DNA from 2 places in the Streptomyces sp. NPDC086549 genome. Region 1 is predicted to be linked to the other one. Evidence: riboswitches for the same ligand, from Rfam matches in the RefSeq annotation. Region 1 holds a riboswitch; the other holds the start of a gene.
What was found. Region 1 has a riboswitch for glycine ahead of gcvP (aminomethyl-transferring glycine dehydrogenase). Riboswitches for the same ligand answer to the same signal wherever they lie in the genome.

Region 1 (4,455 bases):
GTGTGTGCGTCGGCTGCGTGGGGCGGGGCTGTCGGGGCGGACCATCGTGCTGAAGGTGCGGCGGTACGACTTCTCCACGCTGACCCGGTCCGAAACGCTCCGTGGGCCCACGGACGATCCGGCGGTGGTCCGGGAGGCGGCCGCGCGGCTGCTGGAGTCCGTGGACACGACGGGCGGGGTGCGGCTGCTCGGTGTGGGCGTCTCCGGGCTCGCCGACTACACGCAGGAGGACCTGTTCGCGCAGGCGGCGGGCGAGCGGGCCGACACGGAGCCGGAGGAGGCCGTGGCCGAGCCGGTGGTGGAACAGCCGGCGGCCACCGAACGCCGCTGGCCCTCGGGCCACGACGTGCGGCACAGCGAATACGGGCACGGCTGGGTGCAGGGCAGCGGCCTGGGGCGGGTCACCGTGCGCTTCGAGACACCCGACTCGGAGCCGGGGCGTGTGCGCACGTTCCGCACAGACGATCCGGACTTGGAACCGGCGGATCCTCTGCCACTGGTGCCGGAAACGTCGGGTGGTGGTGCCGGGGCGGAGGGCAGCGCCGGGGGAGGTCCGGGTGGGGGAGCGGCGCAGGGCGGCGTTGGGGGAGGCCGGGCGGTGGTGCCGGAGCTGATGAAGTGACGGCGGGGAGCGTGCCGTGACATCCGTCACCGGCTCCCGGCCCCCGCCATAGCGTGGTGCCTCCGCCATCGCGTGGTGCCCCCGGCGCCAGCCACCGGCCCGCCACCGCGTGGTGCCCGCCGTGTCACCCGCCACCCGCGACACTCGTCATCCGCGACACTCGCCACCGCCTGACATCCGTCCGCGTCGCCCGCCGCCGGCCCCGCTCTGCCCGGCCCCCCGCTCGGCCGTCCTCAGGGTTCGTCCCTGCCCGCCAGGTTGCCGAAGTCGTGGTCGGGGAAGGGCGGCGGTGGGGCCACGTCCAGGCCGTAGTGGTGGTAGAGCTGGAGTTCCTGTTCCGGGGAGAGGTGGCGGCCCACGCCGAAGTCGGGGGCGTCCTTGATGAGGGCTCGCTCGAAGGGGACGTGGAGGGTGCCCTCGACCAGTTCGCTGGGCTCCAGGGGGACGAAGGCGTCGCGAGAGAACAGGCCAGTGCGTATGGCCGCCCACTCCGGCACACCGGTCGCGTCGTCGAGGTACACCTCGTCGATCGTGCCGATCTTGGTGCCATTGCGGTCGAACGCCTTGCGGCCGATCAGGTTGCGCGGATCGATGTCGGTCTGCACGGGCCCTCCACTTGGTCGCAACTCATCCGTAAGCACTACAAAAGAGCACATTCAGGGAGGCGGCCACTCGAAGACCCGTACGTTGACCTCGCTGGTACTCTGGCAAACGGCTGCTGACCCCGTGCGGGAGAGTCCTCCGGAGTGACACCGGAGGCGCCGAAGGAGCAAATCCTCCCCGGAATCTCTCAGGCTCACGTACCGCTCGGACGAGGTCACTCTGGAAAGCAGGGCGGATGTCGACGGCTTCCGCTCTCACCGACGGTGAAAGCCGGTGCCCCTCGGGTGACCTGGTGAAGCTCTCAGGTTGAGATGACAGAGGGGGAGGCCGTCGGGGTGCCCGTGTCCGGGGTGCCCCTCGAAGGTCGCGTCAGACCAGGAGGCCTCCGCAATGACCGCCCACCGCATTCCGCTCTCCGAGCTCGAACAGGGCATCCCGTTCGAACAGCGCCACATTGGGCCCGACCAGGAGGCACGGGCCAAGATGCTCGCGCAGGTCGGCTACGGCTCGCTCGACGAGCTCACCGCCGCCGCGGTGCCGGATGTGATCAAGAACACTGACGCCCTCGACCTGCCGGGTGCGCGTACCGAGGCCGAGGTGCTCGCCGAGCTCCGCTCCCTCGCCGACCGCAACCAGGTGCTCGGCTCGATGATCGGACTCGGGTACTACGGGACGTTCACCCCGCCCGTCATCCTGCGCAATGTCATGGAGAACCCCGCCTGGTACACGGCCTACACGCCCTACCAGCCGGAGATCTCCCAGGGGCGGCTCGAAGCCCTGCTGAACTTCCAGACCATGGTCGCCGACCTCACCGGCCTGCCCACCTCGGGCGCCTCCCTTCTCGACGAGGGCACGGCCGCCGCCGAGGCGATGGCGCTGTCCCGGCGCATGGGCAAGAACAAGAAGGGCCTGTTCCTGGTCGACGCGGACGCGCTGCCGCAGACCATCGCCGTCATAGAGACCCGAGCCGAGCCGACCGGTGTCGAGGTCGTGGTCGCCGACCTGAGCGAGGGCATCCCCGCCGAGCTCGCCGGCCGCGAGATCAACGGCGTGCTCGTCCAGTACCCGGGCGCCTCCGGTGCCGTACGCGACATCAAGCCGCTCATCGACCAGGCGCACGAGCGCGGCGCGCTCGTCACGGTCGCCGCCGACCTGCTCGCCCTGACCCTGCTCACCTCGCCGGGCGAGCTCGGCGCGGACATCGCCGTCGGCACGACCCAGCGCTTCGGTGTCCCGATGGGCTTCGGTGGTCCGCACGCGGGCTACATGGCCGTGCACGAGAAGTTCGCGCGCAGCCTGCCCGGCCGCCTCGTGGGCGTCTCCGTCGACGCAGACGGGCACAAGGCCTACCGGCTCGCGCTGCAGACGCGGGAACAGCACATCCGCCGGGAGAAGGCCACCAGCAACATCTGCACGGCGCAGGTGCTGCTCGCCGTCATGGCCGGCATGTACGCCGTCTACCACGGGCCCGAGGGTCTGCGGGCCATCGCGGGGCGCACCCACCGGTACGCCACGATCCTCGCCGCGGGCCTCACGGCGGGCGGTGTGGAGATCGTCCACGGCGCCTACTTCGACACGCTGACCGTCAAGGTCGCCGGCCGCGCCGAGGAGATCGTCGCCGCCGCCCGGGAGAACGGGGTCAACCTCCACCCGGTCGACGCCGACCATGTCTCCATCGCCTGTGACGAGACCACCAACCGGGCCCAGCTGGCCGCCGTGTGGTCGGCCTTCGGCGTCGAGGCCGACATCGAGGCGCTCGACCCGGCGACCGAGGACAGCCTGCCGGACGCGCTGCTGCGCACCGACGCCTACCTCACCCACCCGGTCTTCCACGAGCACCGCTCCGAGACGGCGATGCTGCGCTACCTGCGCAAGCTGGCCGACCGTGACTACGCGCTCGACCGCGGCATGATCCCGCTGGGCTCCTGCACCATGAAGCTCAACGCGACCACGGAGATGGAGCCGGTCACCTGGCCCGAGTTCGGCCAGCTGCACCCCTTCGCGCCCGCCGAGCAGGCCGAGGGCTACCTCACGCTCATCCGTGAGCTGGAGGAGCGGCTCGCCGAGGTCACCGGCTACGACAAGGTGTCCCTCCAGCCCAACGCCGGCTCCCAGGGTGAGTTCGCCGGCCTGCTCGCCGTGCGCGGCTACCACCGCGCCAACGGCGACGAGCAGCGCACCGTCTGTCTGATCCCGTCCTCCGCGCACGGCACCAACGCCGCCAGCGCCGTCATGGCCGGGATGAAGGTCGTCGTGGTGAAGACCGCCGAGGACGGCGAGATCGACGTCGACGACCTGCGGGCCAAGATCGAGCAGCACCGCGACGAGCTCGCCGTGCTCATGATCACCTACCCGTCCACCCACGGTGTGTTCGAGGAGCACGTCGCCGAGATCTGCGCCCAGGTCCACGAGGCGGGCGGCCAGGTGTACGTCGACGGCGCCAACCTCAACGCCCTGGTCGGCCTCGCCAAGCCGGGCCACTTCGGCGGCGACGTCTCCCACCTCAACCTGCACAAGACGTTCTGCATCCCGCACGGTGGCGGCGGTCCCGGCGTCGGCCCGGTGGCCGTGCGGTCGCACCTGGCGCCGTACCTGCCGAACCACCCGCTGCAGCCCGCTGCAGGCCCGGAGACGGGTGTAGGCCCCATCTCGGCGGCCCCGTGGGGCTCCGCGGGCATCCTGCCGATCTCGTGGGCGTACGTCCGGCTCATGGGCGGCGAGGGGCTGAAGAGGGCCACGCAGGTGGCCGTGCTCTCCGCCAACTACATCGCCAAGCGCCTGGAGCCGCACTACCCGGTGCTCTACACCGGCCCCGGCAACCTGGTCGCGCACGAGTGCATCATCGACCTGCGCCCGCTGACCAAGGCGACCGGCGTGAGCGTCGACGACGTCGCCAAGCGGCTGATCGACTACGGCTTCCACGCGCCGACGATGTCGTTCCCGGTGGCCGGCACGCTGATGATCGAGCCGACCGAGTCCGAGGACCTGATCGAGCTGGACCGGTTCTGCGAGGCGATGATCGCCATCCGCGCGGAGATCGAGAAGGTCGGCGCGGGGGAGTGGCCGGCGGAGGACAACCCGCTGGGCAACGCGCCGCACACGGCGGCCGCGCTCGGCGGTGACTGGGCGCACGCCTACAGCCGTGAGGAGGCCGTGTTCCCGGCCGGTGTCTCGGCCGCCGACAAGTACTGGCCGCCGGTGCGCCGCATCGACCAGGCCTTCGGAGACCG
Region 2 (4,455 bases), on a different contig from region 1:
CGTATCGACGCGACGGAGCCCAGGAGGTCCTCGTTGCGCAGCCGGCGGGCGAACATGCGCGCCGCGCGCATCGGGCCCACCGTGTGGGAGCTGGACGGGCCGATGCCGATCGAGAACAGGTCGAAGACCGAGATGGCCACGGTGACTCCTCAATACAGGGGGTGGTGCGAAGGGGGTGGGGCACCGCGCCCACGGAAGCTGTGTGCGCCTCCAGTGTGCGCGGTGCCCGCGCCGGGGCGGAACTACTTGGTGAGCCCGGGATACAGCGGGTGCTTGTCGGCCAGGGCCTTGACCCGGGCCTTCAGGGCCTCCACGTCGTAGGACGGCTTCAGCGCCTCGGCGATCACGTCCGCGACCACGGCGAAGTCCTCGGCCGTGAAGCCGCGGGTGGCGAGGGCGGGCGTGCCGATCCGCAGGCCCGACGTCACCATCGGCGGGCGCGGGTCGTTCGGGACCGCGTTGCGGTTGACCGTGATGCCGACCTCGTGGAGGCGGTCCTCGGCCTGCTGCCCGTCCAGCGCGGACTCGCGCAGGTCGACCAGGATCAGGTGCACGTCCGTGCCGCCGGTCAGGACGTTCACGCCCGCCTCGCGGGCGTCGGCCGCGGTGAGCCGCTCGGCGAGGATCTGCGCGCCCTCGACCGTACGGCGCTGGCGCTCCTTGAAGTCCTCCGATGCGGCGACCTTGAAGGAGACCGCCTTGGCCGCGATCACGTGCTCCAGGGGACCGCCCTGGAAGCCCGGGAAGACGGACGAGTTCAGCTTCTTCGCGAAGTCCTTCTTGGCGAGGATGATGCCGCCGCGCGGGCCGCCCAGCGTCTTGTGGGTGGTGGAGGTGACGACATCCGCGAACGGCACCGGGTTCGGGTGGAGACCCGCCGCGACCAGGCCCGCGAAGTGCGCCATGTCGACCCACAGGTACGCCTCGACCTCGTCGGCGATCCGGCGGAACTCGGCGAAGTCCAGCTGCCGCGGGTACGCCGACCAGCCCGCGATGATCACCTTGGGGCGGTGCTCCTTGGCGAGCCGCTCGACCTCGGCCATGTCGACCAGGCCGGAGTCGTCCACGTGGTAGGCGACCACGTTGAACTGCTTGCCGGAGAAGTTCAGCCGCATCCCGTGGGTCAGGTGGCCGCCGTGGGCCAGGTCCAGACCGAGGATGGTGTCGCCGGGCTGGGCCAGCGCGAAGAGCGCGGCCTGGTTGGCGGAGGCGCCGGAGTGCGGCTGCACGTTGGCGTACTCGGCGCCGAACAGCTCCTTGACCCGGTCGATGGCGATCTGCTCGGCGACGTCGACGTGCTCACAGCCGCCGTAGTAGCGGCGGCCCGGGTAGCCCTCGGCGTACTTGTTGGTGAGGACCGAGCCCTGCGCCTCCATGACCGCGACCGGGGCGAAGTTCTCCGAGGCGATCATTTCGAGGGTGGACTGCTGGCGGAGCAGCTCGGCGTCGACCGCGGCGGCCACGTCCGGGTCGAGCTCGTGCAGGGGCGTGTTCAGGACGGACATACGTCTACGACTCCTCAGCCGGCGGTGAAGGCGGTGTACTCGTCGGCGGAGAGCAGGTCGGCCGGCTCGTCCGTGACGCGCACCTTGAACAGCCAGCCGCCCTCGAAGGGCGCCGAGTTCACCAGCGACGGGTCGTCGACGACGTCCTGGTTGATCTCGGTGACCTCACCGGTCACGGGGGAGTACAGGTCGGACACCGACTTGGTCGACTCCAGCTCGCCGCAGGACTCGCCCGCGGTCACCGTGTCACCGACCTCCGGGAGCTGGACGAAGACGACATCGCCGAGCGCGTTGGCCGCGTGCTCCGTGATGCCGACCGTCGAGACGCCGTCCTCGGCGGCCGACAGCCACTCGTGCTCCTTGCTGTAGCGCAGCTGCTGGGGGTTGCTCATGGCCTGAATTCTCCTGTACGCGGTGGTGTGCTGATGACTGCGGGACTGATGAAACCGCTGGTGAGCAGGGGTGATGTGCCCGGCGTCACAGTGTGTGCGCCGGGCGGCTCCGGTTGCTCAGTGTCTACTTCTGGCGCTTGTAGAACGGCAGCGCCACGACTTCGTACGGCTCGTGGCTGCCGCGGATGTCCACACCGACGCCCGCCGCGCCCGGCGCGGAGTGCGCCGCGTCGACGTACGCCATGGCGATGGGCTTGCCCAGCGTGGGGGAGGGGGCACCCGAGGTGACCTCGCCGATCGCCTCGCCGCCCGCGACGACCGCGTACCCCGCGCGCGGGACACGACGCCCCTCGGCGACCAGACCGACCAGGACCCGCGGCGGGTTCTGCTCGGCGCGGGCAGCGGCCTCGGCGAGCGCCTCGCGGCCCACGAAGTCGCCCTCCTTCTCGAACTTCACCACTCGGCCGAGCCCGGCGTCGAAGGGCGTCAGCGAGGTCGTCAGCTCGTTCCCGTACAGCGGCATGCCCGCCTCCAGGCGGAGCGTGTCCCGGCAGGAGAGGCCGCAGGGGACCAGGCCGACGCCCTCGCCGGCCTTGGTCAGCGCCTGCCACAGCTCGACGGCGTGCTCCGGCTTCACGAACAGCTCGAAGCCGTCCTCGCCGGTGTAGCCGGTGCGCGCGATCAGCGCCGGGACGCCGGCGACGGTGCCGGGCAGGCCCGCGTAGTACTTCAGGCCGTCCAGGTCGGCATCGGTGAGGGACTTCAGGATGCCGGGGGACTCGGGGCCCTGGACGGCGATCAGGGCGTAGGCGTCGCGGTCGTCGCGGACCTCGGCGTCGAAGCCGGACGAACGTTCCGCCAGCGCGTCGAGGACCACCTGGGCGTTGGAGGCGTTGGCCACGACCATGTATTCGGTCTCGGCCAGCCGGTAGACGATCAGGTCGTCCAGGATGCCGCCGTCGGCCTGGCAGATCATGGTGTAGCGGGCGCGGCCCACACCGACGGAGGCGATGTTGCCCACGAGGGCGAAGTTCAGGAACTTCGCGGCCTCCGGGCCGGTCACGGTGATCTCGCCCATGTGGGAGAGGTCGAAGAGCCCGGCCCTCGTGCGCACGGCGACGTGCTCGTCGCGCTCGGAGCCGTAGCGCAGCGGCATGTCCCAGCCGGCGAAGTCGGTCATGGTCGCACCGAGCGAGCGATGCAGGGCATCGAGCGCGGTGAGACGGAGTTCGGTACTGCTCATCGGTCGGTCGTCTCCCAGAGGCATGACAGGCGAGGTCGTTCCTCCCCATCTGTCATCGGAACCTGAGAGGTTCGCCATGACCACCCATGGGGGGATGACCACGACTTGCACCTTGGGTGGGGCCACTGACACAGCGGCCCGCTTTTCAGATGTGCCTCGCCCGCGCGGTAACGGGGCCTGAGAGATTCAAGGGAGGGACTTGCTCCTTCGGCGCCTCGGCAGTGCCGAGGACTCTCCCGCGCGGATTCAAACGGCCGGTATGCAGTTGGCGCCGACATCATTGCACGCCTGGGCCCGCCTCCGGCAGGGCGGCATCTGTAACCGGGCTGTGGCCGTACGCACACGAAAACGCGAGACACCGGGCATTACCTTCTCTTTACGCTCGACGGGCAGGGGATCTCAGAGCTCAAGGGGAGGACGATTCATGGTGAACAGGACCACGGCCTACGCCACGACCACGGGCATGGCACTGCCGAAGCAGCCCGCCGCCCCGGCCCGCGAGCGCTGCGACGAGCGCCCGGCACCCATCGTCCGCGACCTGCGCGACCGGGCCGGTCACAGCCCGCACGGCCTGCTCTTCGGTCCCCGCGATCTCGTCGTGATCACCGGCCTGCCGGGCAGCGGCAAGTCCACCCTGATGCACCGCGCGGTCCGGGGCCTGCGCATCGACTCCCAGGACACCCGGGACCGCTGGGACGCCCGCATGCCCCGCTTCCTGCCGTACGCGGTCTACCGTCCCCTGGTCCGCCTCGCCCACTACGCCGGACTGCGCCGCGCCCTGCGCTCCGGCGAGGGGGTCGTCGTGCACGACTGCGGCACGCAGTCCTGGGTGCGCGACTGGCTGGCGCGCGAGGCCCGCCGCCGTGGCAGAGCCCTGCACCTGCTGCTGCTCGACGTCACCCCGGACACCGCGCTGGACGGCCAGCGCAGCCGCGGCCGGGGCGTCTCCTGGTACGCCTTCCTGCGCCACCGTGGGGCCGCCGCCCGCCTCCTGCGCGCCGTGGAGCGGGGTGACCTGCCCCAGGGCTGCGACTCCGCGGTGCTGCTGGACCGGGACGCGGCGGACGCACTGCGCGGGATCGGCTTCTCGCGGTGAAGGCGTGTCACCCGCACCCGCTAGCCTTGCCAGCCACACCAGTGGTTCCCAGCAGGCGGTAGCAGATGGACTTCCCGGCGGACTTTCCAGCGGACTTCCCGGCACAGGCACACCCCCATCCGCACGGCGGATGGCCCGGCAACGAACTGGAGGAGGTGCTGTCGGCATCCCTCGGCGTGCCCTCGGCCGGCGGCCGGATCGTCGAGGTCCTGGGCCGCA

Region 2: it holds a riboswitch for glycine, as region 1 does, so the genes downstream of both, gcvT (glycine cleavage system aminomethyltransferase GcvT) here and gcvP (aminomethyl-transferring glycine dehydrogenase) in region 1, are expected to answer to the same signal.

What each region holds. Positions count from the first base shown of each region.
Region 1 covers NZ_JBIVBS010000012.1:347,351-351,805, reverse strand. Annotated here, with positions in the region: gene ACIPSA_RS33330 (DNA polymerase IV) at 1-622, shown strand, start outside; gene ACIPSA_RS33325 (PRC-barrel domain-containing protein) at 856-1,227, opposite strand; glycine riboswitch at 1,342-1,438, shown strand; gene gcvP (aminomethyl-transferring glycine dehydrogenase) at 1,616-4,455, shown strand, end outside.
Region 2 covers NZ_JBIVBS010000013.1:296,929-301,383, reverse strand. Annotated here, with positions in the region: gene ACIPSA_RS34750 (L-serine ammonia-lyase) at 1-140, opposite strand, end outside; gene glyA (serine hydroxymethyltransferase) at 243-1,505, opposite strand; gene gcvH (glycine cleavage system protein GcvH) at 1,520-1,897, opposite strand; gene gcvT (glycine cleavage system aminomethyltransferase GcvT) at 2,022-3,140, opposite strand; glycine riboswitch at 3,296-3,389, opposite strand; gene ACIPSA_RS34730 (AAA family ATPase) at 3,568-4,236, shown strand; gene ACIPSA_RS34725 (enhanced serine sensitivity protein SseB) at 4,302-4,455, shown strand, end outside.